4 regions of the Streptomyces sp. A18 genome follow, and region 2 is predicted to be linked to each of the others. Evidence: riboswitches for the same ligand, from Rfam matches in the RefSeq annotation. Region 2 holds a riboswitch; each other region holds the start of a gene.
The links. Region 2 has a riboswitch for cobalamin ahead of cobN (cobaltochelatase subunit CobN). Riboswitches for the same ligand answer to the same signal wherever they lie in the genome.
Positions count from the first base shown of each region.

Region 1: it holds a riboswitch for cobalamin, as region 2 does, so the genes downstream of both, metE (5-methyltetrahydropteroyltriglutamate--homocysteine S-methyltransferase) here and cobN (cobaltochelatase subunit CobN) in region 2, are expected to answer to the same signal.
Region 3: it holds a riboswitch for cobalamin, as region 2 does, so the genes downstream of both, AC5P1C_RS06200 (ABC transporter substrate-binding protein) here and cobN (cobaltochelatase subunit CobN) in region 2, are expected to answer to the same signal.
Region 4: it holds a riboswitch for cobalamin, as region 2 does, so the genes downstream of both, AC5P1C_RS30985 (ribonucleoside-diphosphate reductase subunit alpha) here and cobN (cobaltochelatase subunit CobN) in region 2, are expected to answer to the same signal.

Region 1 covers NZ_JBWLKL010000024.1:103,542-107,416, forward strand. The annotation lists gene metE (5-methyltetrahydropteroyltriglutamate--homocysteine S-methyltransferase) at 1-2,049, opposite strand, end outside; cobalamin riboswitch at 2,213-2,428, opposite strand; cobalamin riboswitch at 2,652-2,849, shown strand; gene AC5P1C_RS29655 (energy-coupling factor ABC transporter permease) at 2,880-3,656, shown strand; gene AC5P1C_RS29660 (energy-coupling factor ABC transporter substrate-binding protein) at 3,656-3,875, shown strand, end outside.
Region 2 covers NZ_JBWLKL010000013.1:29,040-32,914, reverse strand. The annotation lists gene AC5P1C_RS21540 (precorrin-8X methylmutase) at 1-592, opposite strand, end outside; gene cobG (precorrin-3B synthase) at 664-1,971, opposite strand; cobalamin riboswitch at 2,020-2,171, shown strand; gene cobN (cobaltochelatase subunit CobN) at 2,241-3,875, shown strand, end outside.
Region 3 covers NZ_JBWLKL010000003.1:118,878-122,752, forward strand. The annotation lists gene AC5P1C_RS06195 (FecCD family ABC transporter permease) at 1-514, opposite strand, end outside; gene AC5P1C_RS06200 (ABC transporter substrate-binding protein) at 511-1,563, opposite strand; cobalamin riboswitch at 1,630-1,815, opposite strand; gene AC5P1C_RS06205 (VOC family protein) at 1,823-2,278, opposite strand; gene AC5P1C_RS06210 (AraC family transcriptional regulator) at 2,284-3,150, opposite strand; gene AC5P1C_RS06215 (HAD family hydrolase) at 3,346-3,875, shown strand, end outside.
Region 4 covers NZ_JBWLKL010000027.1:23,685-27,559, forward strand. The annotation lists gene AC5P1C_RS30985 (ribonucleoside-diphosphate reductase subunit alpha) at 1-2,125, opposite strand, end outside; cobalamin riboswitch at 2,263-2,386, opposite strand; gene AC5P1C_RS30990 (hypothetical protein) at 2,487-3,218, shown strand; gene mctP (monocarboxylate uptake permease MctP) at 3,287-3,875, opposite strand, start outside.

The DNA of each region.
Region 1 (3,875 bases), on a different contig from region 2:
GCGGGCGGCCTCCAGGCTGATGACGTCGGCGTCGAGGTCGTCGATGGCCTGGACGATGTCGCCGAACTCCGCGTAGCACATGTGTGTGTGGATCTGGGTGTCCGGGCGCACGCCGCTGGTCGTGAGGCGGAAGGACTCCGTCGCCCAGTCCAGGTACGCGGGGTGCTCCGCCGCGCGCAGCGGCAGCGTCTCGCGCAGGGCGGGCTCGTCGACCTGGATGACCGAAGTGCCCGCCTCCTCGAGGTCGTTGACCTCGTCCCGCAGGGCGAGGGCCACCTGCCGCGCCGTGTCACCGAGGGGCTGGTCGTCGCGGACGAAGGACCAGGCGAGCATGGTGACCGGGCCGGTGAGCATGCCCTTGACGGGGCGGTCGGTGAGCGAGTTGGCGTACGAGGTCCAGCGCACCGTCATCGGCTCGGGCCGCGAGATGTCACCGGCCAGCACCGGCGGGCGCACATAGCGGGTGCCGTACGACTGGACCCAGCCGTGCTGCGTGGCGAGGTAGCCGGTGAGCTGCTCGGCGAAGTACTGCACCATGTCGTTGCGCTCGGGCTCGCCGTGCACCAGGACGTCGATGCCCGCCTCCTCCTGGAAGGCGAGGACTTCGCGGATCTCGCTCTTGATGCGCTCCTCGTAGCCGGACGTGTCGATGCGGCCCGCTCGCAAGTCGGCCCGTGCCGTGCGCAGTTCGGTGGTCTGGGGGAAGGAGCCGATGGTGGTCGTGGGCAGTTGGGGCAGGCCGAGGCGGGTCCGCTGGGCCGCCGCGCGCTCCGGGTAGGCGTGCGTGCGGCGGGCATCCGAGCCCGTGACGGAGGCGACGTGCGAGCGTACGGCCGGGTCGTGGGTGAGGGCCGAGCCCGAGCGGGACGCCAAGTCAGCACGGTTGGCGGAGAGTTCGGCCGCGATGGCGCCCGCACCCTGGGCCAGGCCGCGGGCCAGTGTGGAGATCTCGGCGGTCTTCTGGTGGGCGAAGGCCAGCCAGCGCGCGATCTGCGGGTCGATGTCGCGCTCGACGGTGGAGTCCAGCGGGACGTGCAGCAGGGAGCAGGACGCGGAGACGTCGACCCGGTCGGCGAGACCCAGGAGCGTGCCCAGCGTGGAGAGAGACTTCTCCAGGTCGTTGATCCAGATGTTGCGGCCGTTCACGACGCCCGCAACAAGACGCTTGCCGGGCAGCCCGCCGACGGCGGCGAGATCCTCCAGCTGGCTGGCCGCGGCCTCGGTGAAGTCCAGGGCGAGACCGTCGACCGGCGCCTTGGCGAGCACCGGAAGTGCCTCGCCGAGCCTGCCGAAGTAGGAGCCGACGAGCAGCTTCGGACGGTCGGTGAGGGTGCCGAGGTAGCGGTAGGCACGGGCGGCGGCGTTGAGTTCGGCCGGGCTGCGGTCCTGCACCAGGGCGGGCTCGTCGAGCTGCACCCACTCGGCACCGGCGGCGCGCAGGTCGCCCAGGACCTCGGCGTACACCGGCAGGAGTCGGTCCAGGAGCGTGAGTGGCTCGAAGTCGACGGCAACGCCGGGCGCGGGCTTGGCGAGCAGCAGGTAGGTGACCGGACCGACGAGGACCGGGCGGGCCGCGAGGCCGAGAGCGATGGCCTCCTTCAGCTCGGCGACCTGCTTGGCGGAGTCGGCGGTGAAGACGGTGTCGGGGCCGAGCTCCGGCACGAGGTAGTGGTAGTTCGTGTCGAACCACTTGGTCATCTCAAGGGGCGCCACGTCCTTGGTACCGCGCGCCATGGCGAAGTAGCCGTCGAGCATGTCGGTGTCGACGGCCTCGCGGTGCCGCTGCGGGACCGCGCCGACCATGACGCTGGTGTCCAGGACATGGTCGTAGTACGAGAAGTCACCGGTCGGCACTTCATGGATGCCGGAGGCGGCCAGATGCTGCCAGGTGGCCCGGCGCAGTTGCGCCGCGGTGTCCCGGAGGGCGTGGGCGGTGACGCGGCCCTTCCAGTACCCCTCGACGGCCTTCTTCAGTTCCCGGTCGGGGCCCTGGCGGGGGTAGCCGTAGACGGTGGCTCGTGCTGCCGCGGCTGCGGACTTCGGTGTCACGGAAATCTCCTTCGCGAGATGACTCCTGAGGATCCCGGGGACGGGACACGGACGCGAAGGGATGACGAACCGGGCGGACCGAACGCGCGCCTGCGGCGCGGTGCCCCACCTGATCTGTACGCCGACCCGCCCACGAGGTCACCGGGATGTCCGCACGTGAGGGGTCACGTACAGGCAACGGGCAGGTCTTCGGACTCGCGGGCACACCTGCCGAAACAGGCTCCTACTGGCCGTCGCTTCCCGGATCCGCTCGGATCCAGTGCTCATGACGGCGGTCGTTCCCACTCACCGCTGCGGGGCAGTCCCGGATTCCCACCGGGTTCCCTCTTACGACGCTCCTGTCTGGCGGACAGGGCGAACCAGCTGCACCGGTCAGGCTAAGGGGCTGGTCGGCCTCTTGGGCAGTACTGATCACATCCCGGACCGTGAGGTGGGACACGGCCCCGTCCGCAGCAGCCGCGGGACGCCGCCTCTGTCACGCGGTGTTCGCGACCACGGACCAGATCACACACTCCTGAGACGCGCCCTGACCAGGGGCGCACGCCCGTGTTCGGGTGCGCCCGCGCGTGCCACAGGTGGGGTGGCTCCACAAGTTGTCAGGCAACTCGATTGCGCACTAGGGTCACCACGCCTTGGTGAACGGGAAATCCGGTGTGATGCCGGTGCGGCCCTCGCCACTGTGATCGGGAAGTCCGGCTCCAGCCCTCGCGGCAGCCACTGGGTGCTCACGCATCCGGGAAGGCGGAGTTCGGTCGGTACGACCCGTCAGCCAGGAGACCGGCCAAGGCGCGTTGTCCATCCACGAGGTGCTGGAGAGGGTCTGCTGAGCCATGCACATAGCCGAGGGTTTCCTCCCGCCGGCGCACGCGATCGCCTGGGGCGTAGCGTCCGCGCCATTCGTCGTCCACGGAGTCCGCTCCCTGACCCGTGAGGTCAAGGAGCACCCCGAGAGCACCCTGCTTCTCGGCGCCTCCGGTGCCTTCACGTTTGTCCTCTCCGCGCTGAAGATCCCTTCCGTGACGGGCAGTTGCTCGCACCCGACGGGAACGGGGCTCGGCGCCATCCTGTTCCGGCCGCCGATCATGGCGGTGCTCGGCACCATCACCCTGCTCTTCCAGGCCCTGCTGCTCGCCCACGGCGGGCTCACCACGCTGGGCGCCAACGTGTTCTCCATGGCGATCGTCGGGCCCTGGGCCGGATACGCCGTCTACCGCCTCCTGAAGCGGTACGGCGCGCCGCTCATGGTCGCCGTGTTCTTCGGCGCGTTCGTCGCGGACCTGTCCACGTACTGCGTCACCAGCGTCCAGCTGGCCATGGCCTTCCCCGACCCGAGCAGCGGGTTCATGGGCGCGCTCGGCAAGTTCGGCGGCATCTTCGCCGTCACGCAGATCCCCCTGGCCGTCAGCGAGGGGCTGCTCACCGTCCTGGTGATGCGGCTGCTCGTGCAGTCCAGCAAGGGTGAGCTGACGCGGCTCGGCGTCCTGCTGCAGGGCAAGCGGTCGGCCACGAAGGCGGTGGAGACGGCGGAGACGGCGGACACGACGAACGCGAAGACGGCGAAGACGGCGGACACGACGAAGACGACGGAGACGGGGGCCAGCGCCTGATGAGCCGGAACGCGAAGATCAACACTCTGCTCCTCCTCATCGTCGCCGCGCTCGCGGTGCTGCCGTTGGCGCTCGGTCTCGGCGACGACGAGAAGGAGCCGTTCGCCGGGGCCGATGCCCAGGCCGAGACCGCGATCACCGAGATCGAGCCGGACTACGAGCCGTGGTTCTCGCCGCTGTACGAACCGCCGTCCGGGGAGGTCGAGTCGGCGCTCTTCG
Region 2 (3,875 bases):
CGGCCGCGATGGCGCTTCCGCCCCGACGGCCCCGCACGATCATGTGTTCAAGGCCGGACGGATGCGCGGCCAGGGCGTCCTTGGACTCCATGGCGCCGACGAAGCCGACGGGCACACCGATGACGGCGGCGGGGCGCGGTGCGCCCTCCTCGATCATTTCGAGCAGGCGGAACAGGGCAGTGGGCGCGTTGCCGACGGCTATGACCGCGCCCTCCATCCGGTCGCGCCACAGTTCCAGGGCAGCGGCGCTGCGGGTGGTGCCGAGCTCGGCCGCGAGACCGGGCACCGCCGGGTCGGACAGGGTGCACACGACGTCGTTGTCCGCGGGCAGCCGCTTGCGGGTGACGCCGCTGGCGACCATGGCCACGTCGCACAGGATGGGCGCGCCCGCGCGCAGGGCCTCGCGGGCACGGGCCACCACGTCCGGGGTGAAAGCGAGGTCGCGTACGAGGTCGACCATGCCGCAGGCGTGGATCATACGGACCGCGACCTGGCTCACGTCGGCGGGCAGGCCCGCCAGATCCGCCTCCGCGCGGATCGTGGCGAAGGACTGGCGGTAGATCGCCGGTCCGTCCTTCTCGTACTGGTGCACAGTGCGTTCGCTCTCTTGATAGGGCAGGGGACAGTCGGGTCTTGCGGGGTTGATCATGTGTTCATGTGTGGTCAGTCGCGGGCCGCGGCCACGGCGGCGGCCAGTGCGCCCGAGCTGCCGGGGATGGTCGCCGGCGTGTCCCGTTTCTCGCCGCGTACGCGGGAGATCTGGTGCCCGTCGGGAGTGGCGACCACGTCGATCCACTCCCCGTGCGGATGTCCGCACCGGCGTTCGCACCCGGACCAGTACACGGGCAGCGCCCCGACGGGGCCCACCGCGGCTGTCGCCGTCGCGCGTACGTCGTCCAGCGCCTTCGCGCAGCCGGGCCTGCCGATACAGGCGCCCACGCCGGTCCACGGCGATTGGGGCCCGGTGATGAGACCGGCGGCCCCGAGCTCCTCCAGGAGCCGTCCGGCCGCTGACCGCTCGACTCCCGGCAGGACGACTCCCCGCCAGGGGGTCAGCCGCAGTTCGCCGCCACCTCGGTGGCGTGCGGCGTCCGTCAGGGTCTGCCACTGGGGCGCGCTGACGGAGCCGAGGGGCAGGCCGAGGGAGAGCGCGGCCGTGTCGTGCGGGCCGGGCACGATGCCGAGGGTGGGCCCGCCCGCATCCCGGGGGAGCGGTTCGGTGGTGGTGGTGGCGCGGAGCCCGGCCTGGCGCAGGCGGCTCACTACCGCGTCGAAGAGGGGGCCGACGCCGTCCGGCAGATCCGTCACCCGCCAGGCACCCGCGTCGGGCGCTTGCTCCAGGAAGGTCTCGGCCGCGATGAGGGCGGCGCGCGGTGCCCGCTCGGCGCAGATCAGGACGGCGTCGTGCGCGGGGCCGATCCGCAGCAGTGCTTCGTCCTCGCCCCGCGCCGTCAGGGTCACATCACCGCCGAGGGCCGCCACATCGCCACGGCCGTCGTCGAGGGCGAACAGGAACCTGCCGGACAGATCGGCGGCCCGGTCGCCGGCGCACAGCAGCTCGTCCAGCGCGGTCAGCCACGGGCGGACGTCCTGCTCTCCGAGGCCGTCGAGACCCGAGAGCGGAGAGGCCACCACATTACGCACCCGCTCGTGGCGTTCGGACGGCAGAAGTCCCGATGTGCCCAGCAGAGAAGCCAGTTCGCTCCCGCAGTCCCAAGGCAGTCCGCGCAACTGCACGTTGCCGCGCGATGTGAGATGCAACTCCCCGTCTCCCAGCCGCTCCGCCAGGTCCCGCAGCACGTCCGCCTGCCCCGCTGTCAGCAGGCCACCCGGGATGCGGACGCGGGCCAAGGCCCCGTCGTCGGCCCGGTGCAGCCGCAGCGTCCCGGGGCAGGCGTCGCCGCGGCCGCGGGCAGACTCGTCTCCCGAGAGTGCTGGCGAGGGGACCGATGGGGGCATGGCGGCGAGCATACCGACCCATCGCAGCAGGTCCGCCTGCCCCCCGGCAGTTGATCGGCCCTTAGTATTCCTGGTGACGGGCCAGCCGGCCCGTCGTCGCCACAGACGGCGACAAGGGGAGGAAGCCCGGTGTGATTCCGGCGCGGTCCCGCCACTGTGAGCCCGGTGCACCTGCCGGGTGAGCCAGGAACTCCCTTCCCCGAGCTCTCGTCCGCTCGAGCAGGGGAGACGCCATCGACACCACCCGGGGCGTGGACACCCCGAGGAAGGCCCGACGCCGCATGATCCTGCTCCTGTCGACGTCCGACACCGATCTGCTCAGCGCCCGCGCCGCCGGCGGTCCGGTGGCCTACCGCTACGCGAACCCCTCCCGGCTCCCGCTCGATGACCTTCCGCAGCTCCTGGACGGTGCCGACCTGGTGGTCGTGCGTCTCCTCGGCGGCGTACGCGCCTGGCAGGACGGCCTCGACCAAGTCATCGCCACCGGGCGCCCCGTGGTCGTCCTCACCGGCGAACAGGCCCCCGACGCCCAGCTGATGGCCGCGTCGACCGTCCCCATCGGTATCGCCGCCGAGGCCCACGCCTACCTGGCGCACGGCGGCCCCGACAACCTGGAGCAGCTGGCCCGGTTCCTCTCGGACACCGTCCTGCTCACCGGCCACGGCTTCGAGCCGCCCGCCCCGGCACCCTCGTGGGGCCCGCTGGAGCGCACCGCACGCCAGGTCGAGGGGCCGACCGTCGCGGTGCTCTACTACCGCGCCCACCACATGAGCGGCAACACCGCCTTCATCGAGGCCCTGTGCGGCGCGATGGAGGACGCGGGCGCCCGCCCGCTGCCGCTGTACGTCGCCTCGCTGCGTACCCCCGAGCCCGAACTCATCGACGAACTGCGCGCCGCCGACGCGATCGTGACCACGGTCCTCGCGGCAGGCGGCACCCGGCCCGCCGAAGCATCCGCGGGCGGCGACGACGAGTCCTGGGACGCCGGAGCCCTCAGCGGCCTCGACGTCCCCATCCTCCAGGCGCTCTGCCTCACCAGCTCGCGCACCGACTGGGAGGACAACGACGAGGGCGTATCGCCGCTGGACGCCGCCAGCCAGATCGCCGTGCCCGAGTTCGACGGCCGTCTGATCACCGTGCCGTTCTCGTTCAAGGAGATCGACGAGGACGGTCTGCCCGCGTACGTCGCCGACGCCGAGCGCGCCGCGCGCGTGGCCGGCATCGCGGTCCGGCACGCGCGGCTGCGCCACATCCCGGCCGCCGACAAGCGCATCGCGCTCGTCCTGTCCGCGTACCCGACCAAGCACTCGCGGATCGGCAACGCGGTCGGCCTCGACACCCCCGCAAGCGCCGTCGCCCTGCTGCGCCGACTCCAGGCCGAGGGATACGACTTCGGCACGGACGAGGTGCCCGGCCTCGCCTCCGGTGACGGCGACGAGCTGATCTACGCGCTGATCGAGGCGGGCGGCCACGACCAGGAGTGGCTCACCGAGGAGCAGCTGGCCCGCAACCCCGTGCGCATCCCGGCGGCCGACTACCGCCGCTGGTACGCCACGCTCCCCGCCGAGCTGCGCGAGTCCGTGGAGCAGCACTGGGGCCCCGCCCCCGGTGAGATGTTCGTGGACCGGTCGAGCAACCCGGAGGGCGACATCGTCCTGGCCGCCCTGCGCCGCGGCAACCTGCTCATCCTCATCCAGCCGCCGCGCGGCTTCGGCGAGAACCCGATCGCGATCTACCACGACCCCGATCTGCCGCCCTCGCACCACTACTTGGCCGCCTACCGCTGGATCGCGGCCTCCGCCGACGACAACGGTTTCGGCGCCGACGCGATGATCCACCTCGGCAAGCACGGCAACCTGGAATGGCTGCCCGGCAAGAACGCGGGCCTCTCCGCCGCCTGCGGCCCCGACGCCGCC
Region 3 (3,875 bases), on a different contig from region 2:
AGAAGAGCTGCATCGCCGCCACCCCGGACAGCACCACTCTGTCGGTGCTCCCGCCCAGGGTGTGGCTGAGCAGCAGGACGAGGGCGAAGGAGACGACGGCTCCGACGAAGGCGCCCGCCGAGACCGACACCACTCCCCCGCCGACCCCCAGGACGACGATCGCGACCGCGCCCGTGGAAGCCCCCGAGGAGACCCCGAGCACGAAGGGGTCGGCCAGCGGGTTGCGCAGGAGGGACTGCAGGACCGTCCCGCAGACCGCCAGGCCAGCGCCGCAGACCGCCGCGAGGAGCGTGCGCGGCATCCGCAGGTTCCAGACGATGCCGTCCCGGATGGGCGTCAGCGTCGCCTCGCCCCAGCCGAGGTGGGCAGCCACCGCCGACCACACGTCCGGTACGGAGATGTCCGCCGGGCCGATCGTGACGGCCACCGCCACGGAGAGCGCGAGGGCGGCGAGGCCCGCCGTGCAGAGCAGGATGTTCCGTACGCCGACCGGGCCCCGGAGGGCTCCTTTCACTTGGCGAGCCCGAACTCGCGCAGCGCGTCGGCGACTTGCTCCACGCCGTCCACCGTGCGGATCGACGGGTTCATGGCCTGGCCGCTCAGGAGCACGTACCGCTTCTTCTTCACGGCGGTCAGGTTCTTGGTGGCCGGGTTGGACTCCAGGAACTCGATCTTCTTCTTCGCGCTCTCCGCCGTCTGCGACTTGCGGGTGAGGTCGCCGATGACCAGGGCGTCCGGGTCGCGGTCGGCCACCGTCTCCCAGTTGATCTGGGGCCACTCCTCGCGGGTGTCGTCGAAGACGTTCTTCGCGCCGAGCTCGCGGGTGATGATGCCCGGCGCTCCGCAGCAGCCCGCGATGTAGGGCGCGTCGGAGTTGGCGAACCAGTAGAGGAGCGTCGCGTCGGAGGCGTCAGTGTTCTTGATGGTCTTCGTGGCCTTCGCCACCCGGCCCTTGAGATCCGCGATCAGGCGTTCGCCGCGCTTCTCGACCCCGAAGGCCTTGGCCAGGTCCCGCACCTCGCCGTACACCGTGTCCATGGTCAGCGTCTTGTCGCGGCGGCCGTCACCGTCGCCGCTGTTGTCCTTGCCCGCGCAGTCGGAGGGCGAGACATAGGCGGGTACGCCGAGTTCGGCGAACTTGGCGCGGTCTGCGACGCCGCCCTTGCTGACCGTCGCCAGGAAGGAGGCGGTGACGAAGTCCGGCTCCTGGGCCAGGACCTTCTCGAAGGAGGGGTAGCTGTCGGCGAGCCGCTCGACCTGGGCGTTGTCCTTCTCAAGACCCTTGAGCACCGGGTCCGTCCAGGTGCCGGTGCCGGCCATGCGGTCCGCGAGGCCGAGGGAGAGCAGGATCTCCGTGGAGCCCTGGTCGAGGGAGACCGCCCGCTGCGGCGGCGCCTTGATCTTCGCCTTCTTGCCGCAGGAGGTCAGGGTCAGCGGATAGCCGTCGGCCTTCTTGTCCGTGGTGGTGGCCGACGAGCCGGAGCCGCCGCAGGAGGTCAGTGTGACGGAGAGAGCGATGCCGAGGAGGACGGGTATACGTACACGACGGGCGGTGGAGGACACACGATCCCTTGAGTCTCACGGCTCATACGCGGAGCCTGGCCTGCTTCGTCACCTCCGCCGCTCGGTGCGCGGGCGAAGGCGCCAGCAGGTCTTCGGACTCGGGGATCGGCCGGACGGGGCGCCTTCCCGGGCGTCCGTGGACGCCCAGTGGCCTTGGCCCCGCCCGTTCCCCCTCACCGCTGCGCGTCAGTTCCGGATTCGCACCGGATTCCCTGGCCCTGGTGTGGGTTGACTGGCGCTCGCAAGCTATCACGCGAGGTCAGGACGGCTGCTCGGGCCTGGGTGCGCCGCGGTAGGTGCCGAAGGACCACTTGTTGCCCTCGGGGTCGGCGATGGCGAACTCCCGGCTGCCGTACGGCTTGTCCTCGATCTCACGGATGATCTCGGCCCCCGCGGCCCTGAGCCGCTCGTAGAGCTCGTCCACCCGGTCGGTGACGACGTACGTGCCGAAGGTGCCCGGTTTCAGGCACCAGTCCCCGGCCCCGTCGTCGTACGAACCGAGCATGATCGCTCCGCCCTCGGGCCAGTCGAGTTCGGCGTGGGCCACGCTGCCACCGTCCTCGTAGACGACGGTGCGCAGGAAGCCGACGGTGCCCACCAGGAAGTCGATCAGGGCGGGGGCGTCGTTCGCCTGGAGGGTCGGCCAGACGCTGGGGGCGCGCTCGCCGGAGGCGGTCTCGGGCTGCTTCTGCTTCTGCTTCTCGGTGGTGTCCATGGCTCCTACTCTTCGCCCCGGCCGTAGCTCCCGGCTTGGATATTCCGGCACTCTTCGGCCAGCCAGCCGCTGGGGCTGATGCCGGTGTACTGCTGGAAGTCCCGGACCAGGTGGGAGTGGTCGTAGAAGCCGCAGTCGGCGGCGATGCGGGCCAGGTCCGGGGCCGCGCCCGCCGCGACGGGGCGCACGACGGCGTTGCGTGCGCGCTCGAAGCGCATCAGGCGGCCGGCCTGCTTGGGGCTCAGGCCCGTCTCGGCGCGGAAGAGCGTGGTGAGGCGGCGTTCGCTGAGCGCGACGTGCCGGGAGAGGCCGCGCAGGGTGCCGACGCCCCGGTGTCTGGCCAGCCAGGCCCAGGCCTCGGCGACCTCCGGGCGTACGGGGTCCCCGCCGTCCGCGTCGGCCGCGCGCTGCCTCAAGTAGCCGGACAGGGAGGCAAACCGCTCCTCCCAGCCGACCTGCTCGCACAGCAACTCCCGTACGTCGGCGGCGCGGCGCCCCAGCACATCCGCGCCGGACGTCACCAGGTCGCCCGCAAGCTCCGAGGCCGGTACGCCGAACAGGGCGCGGGCGGCGAGCGGGTGCACGGCGAGCTGGATGCCCGCCTCGTGCTCGGGCCTGACGACGTACGCCGGGTGCTGGTGCAGGCCGCCCAGGACGATGTCCGTGCGGTCGGCGTCGGGGCCGCCCGCCTGCTCGGGGCTTGCGCCGCTGACGACGGGGCCGTCCAGCGAGAAGATCAGCGTCAGGTACGGGGACGGCAGGCCGCGGTGCAGACCGGGGTGCTCGCCCGCCGTGCGGTAGCCGACGGCGGACACCACCATGCCGTCGAGCCGCGGAGCGGCCCGCACGAACTCACGGGAGACGGTCTCCATGCCTTCCAGTATGCGATGGGCGGGGCCCGGAGGCGGGCCCGTACACCTGTTGGGCGTCCGATGCGCCTACCCGCGCGCGGGCGTCCCATGCCCGCCGCTTCCGGTGATGTCGATCATGGGAATCCGCGGTCCGACCTCATACGATGACCCGCCGCTCCGGACGGGGCGCAGACCGCTCTCAGGGGGCACAGAACCATGGCAGTAAAGGCAAAGGGCAAGCTGGCCGTACTCGGCACGGCGGGCGCGCTCACCGCGGCCGTCCTCGCGGGGACGGCGCTTTGGCCCGGCACGGACGCGACGGCCGCGGACGCCTCCGCGAAGGGCACGAAGATCGCGGCCGAGCTGAAGCACTGGCCCAAGCCGGTCGCGACGAAGCTGGGCAAGGTCATCGCGGAGAACGGCGACAAGGGCGCGTACGCCGTCTTCGACGCGGACAACACGACCTACCGCAACGACCTGGAGGAGTCCCTCCTGCCCTTCCTGGAGATGAAGGGGGTCCTGACCCGCAAGTCGATGGACCCGTCGCTGAAGATCATCCCCTTCAAGGACACGGCGAAGCACAAGGAGAGCCTCTACAGCTACTACAACCGGCTGTGCGAGGTCGACGACCAGGTCTGCTACCCGTGGGCCGCGCAGATCTTCTCCGGCTTCACGCTGAAGCAGCTCAAGGGGTACGTCGACGAGCTCCTCGCCCACGACAAGCCGATCCCGGCAGAGTACTACGA
Region 4 (3,875 bases), on a different contig from region 2:
GGTAGAGCTCGCGTACCTCGGCCGGGATCCAACTGAAGCCCTGTACCGAGCCGTTGGCCTCGCGCAGCGCCTCACGGGTCTGCGCGTCCCAGACGCCGAGCCGCTTGAGCTCCTGCACCAGGTAGGCGTTGACCTGGAGGAATTCACCACTCAGCGTCTCGCGCTTGAAGAGGTTGGAGACCTGCGGCTCGATGCACTCGTACACGCCCGCGATGGACGCGATCGTGGCGGTCGGCGCGATCGCGAGCAGCAGCGAGTTGCGCATGCCTGTCACGGCGATACGTTCCCGCAGCGCGGCCCAGCGCTCCGGCCAGGTCAGCTCGACGCCGTAGTGGTCGGGGTGCAGGACGCCGCGCGCGGTGCGGGTCTTCTCCCAGGCGGGCAGCGGGCCGATGGGGGTCCCCTCTGCACCGGAGCCTGCCGAAGGCGCTTGGGGGCGCTCGGCGAGGTCGGCCGACGCCTCGTACGCGGCGAGCATGATCCGCTCGGCGATGCGCGTCGAGAGGGCGCGCGCGGCAGGGGAGTCGAAGGGCAGCTTCAGCTGGAAGAAGACGTCCTGCAGACCCATCGCGCCCAGGCCCACCGGGCGCCACCGGGCGTTCGAGCGCCCGGCCTGCTCGGTCGGGTAGAAGTTGATGTCGACCACACGGTCGAGGAACGTGACGGCGGTACGGACGGTCTCGTCGAGCCGCTCCCAGTCGATGTCGCCCGCGGCGGTGTCCACGAAGGCGCCGAGATTCACCGAACCCAGGTTGCAGACGGCCGTCTCCCCGTCGTCCGTCACCTCCAGGATCTCCGTGCAGAGGTTGGACGAGTGCACCGTGTGGCCGGGCTCCGCCGTCTGGTTGGCGGTGCGGTTGGCGGCGTCCTTGAACGTCATCCAGCCGTTGCCGGTCTGCGCGAGGGTGCGCATCATGCGGCCGTAGAGGTCACGGGCGGGGATGGTCTTGCGGGCGAGCCCGTCCGCCTCGGCCTTGCGGTAGGCGGCGTCGAACTCCTCGCCCCACAGGTCGACGAGCTCGGGCACGTCGGCCGGCGAGAACAGTGACCAGTCCTCGCTCGCGGCGACCCGGCGCATGAACTCGTCCGGGATCCAGTGCGCGAGGTTGAGGTTGTGCGTGCGCCGCTGGTCCTCGCCCGTGTTGTCGCGCAGCTCCAGGAACTCCTCGATGTCGGCGTGCCAGGTCTCCAGGTAGACCGCGGCGGCGCCCTTGCGGCGGCCGCCCTGGTTCACGGCGGCGACGGAGGCGTCCAGGGTCTTCAGGAACGGCACGATGCCGTTGGAATGGCCGTTCGTGCCGCGGATCAGCGAACCGCGGGCGCGGATGCGGGAGTACGAGAGGCCGATGCCGCCCGCGTGCTTGGAGAGGCGCGCGACCTGGTGGTAGCGGTCGTAGATGGAGTCCAGCTCGTCCAGCGGGGAGTCGAGGAGGTAGCAGGAGGACATCTGCGGGTGGCGGGTGCCCGAGTTGAAGAGCGTCGGCGAGGACGGCAGGTAGTCCAGGCGGCTCATCAGGCGGTACAGGGCGGCGACTTCGTCCACCGAGCGCGGGGAGCCGTCCTCGGCGAGGCCGCTCGCGACGCGCAGCATGAAGTGCTGCGGGGTCTCGATGACGTGCCGGGTGATCGGATGGCGAAGGAGATAGCGGCTGTGCAGGGTGCGCAGGCCGAAGTATCCGAAGCGGAAGTCGGCGCCGTCCGACAGGGCCGCCTCGACGAGACCGTCCAGGTGCTCGGCATGGTCGGCGACGAACGCGGCGGTGCGGTCCGCGATCAGGCCCTCGCGGTGGCCCACGGCGACCGAGTCGGAGAAGGAGCGCACGCCCTGCGACGCGGCCTCGTCACGGATGCTGAGGCTCAGGAGCCTGGCCGCGAGCTGCGAGTAGGTCGGGTCCTCGGAGATGAGCCCGGCGGCCGCCTCGGTCGCAAGCTCCCGCAGCTCCGCCACATCGGCCCGCGCCGAACGGCCGCGCAGCGCGGCGGCGGCGACCCGGCCCGGGTCGGCGTCGGGGAGATCGGCGGTGAGTTCGGTCAGGGTACGCAGCAGCGCGGTGCCTGGGCCGTCGGCGGTCTGCGACTCGTCGGTGGTCTGCGCTGACGCAGGTTCGGCTGGCGCGATGGTCACGTGGAGCACTCCCTCGCTCGGCTCTGAGCCTTGGGGAGGGGCGAGTGACACACGGGGGCGCGCCCAGGGCAGGGCTGCGCTCCGCGTCCACCAGCCCATTCCACGAGGCCCGGACGTCGTTGGCACCCGGACCGGTCGGAACGGGCACGCTGTCGACAGGTCATCGGACTTGCGAGCACGACAAATGCGTACTCATACACCGTTGCGGGACAGTTCCGGACTTGCACCGGATTCCCCTGCGGCGACAGCGAGCACGAGCATACATCTTGTGCTGGCTCTGGGCGGCAGCCCCATATCTTGTGTCGGCGCGTGTGTCCCCTAGGGTGGCGGCCGAACTGAACGTCGAACAGGGGGAGACGGCGTGCGAGGTCTTGGCGCGGGCTGTGCCGTGGGGTTGCTGATGCTGCTCACCGGATGTGGGGACGCCGGCGAGAAGGCGGAGACGAAGCCTGCGCGGCCCCCGGAGCCGACTGCGGCGGCCGGCGTCGACGGTGACGCCGATCCCCGCCGGCTCTTCACGGACGCCGAGTTGAAGGCGGCGCTGCTCTTGCCCACGGCCGCAGGGAAGAAGGCCACGGCTTCGGAGACCTCGACGGGTCTCTTCGACCAGGGCTACGGGGGCGGGGATTGGAGCGGCTGCCCGGCCGGTGAGAAGGAGCGCGGGGAGCTGCGGCGTATGCGGGGCGCCAGCGCCGAGCGGACGCTGCGGCCGGATCCGGGGGCCGTCTCCGAGGGTGATCCCTACGTCTTCCAGCGCCTGGTCTCGATGCCCTCCGAGCGCGCCGAGCGCCACATCGAACTCCGTCGGCAGCTCAACGAGGCGTGCCCCCGCGTCACCGTCGACACCGAGGCGGCCCCCGTCGAGGAGCACCACGTCGCCGAAAAGCTGCCGGACCTCGGCGACGACGCCCTCCTGGAGACCACGCGGACCACGGGCGGCGACGAGTACGACGGCACGCCGCATTACCAGGCCGAGGTGCGGGTCGGCGGTGTGCTCGTGATGGTGGACGCGGGCACCGACAAGGACCTGGCGATCTCCTCTGCGGCCAAGGCCGCGGCGCGGGTCCGGACGGAGCTCTACAAGGCCACGTGAGGCTGCACGTGAGCGCGGGCCGTCGGATTCCTCCGGCGGCCCGCGCTCACGTTGTGTACGGGGAAGAGTCAGTGCCCGCCCGGCGCCCCCGCCGTGGCCGGCGGCAGCTCCTCCACGACACCCGGGTCGCCCGCGTCCGCGGTGTAGTCGCCGGGAGAGGTCTCGTCGATGCCGTCAGGGGCCTTCATGGCGCGCAGGACGAAGGTCGCGACCACGGTGACCACCACGTTCAGGACGAACGCCGTGAGGCCGATGTAGCCGATCTCGCCGATGCCGGGGATCTCTTCGGACGAGCCGCCGAAGTGCTTCTGCGTCGGCGACGCGACGCCATACGCGGCGACCGTGCCGTAGATCATGCCGACCGCCCAGCCCGCGAGCAGCGCCCAGCGGTGGAACCACCGCGTGAACAGGCCGCCGACGAGCGCGGGCATGGTCTGCAGGATCCAGATGCCGCCCAGGAGCTGGAAGTTGATCGCGACCGTCTTGTCCATGGTGAGGACGAACGCGAGCGCGCCGACCTTCACGAGCAGGGAGACCAGCTTGGAGACCTTGGTCTCCTGCGCCGGTGTCGCGTCCGGCCTGATGAAGTCCTTGTAGATGTTCCTGGTGAAGAGGTTCGCCGCCGCGATCGACATGATGGCGGCCGGCACGAGCGCT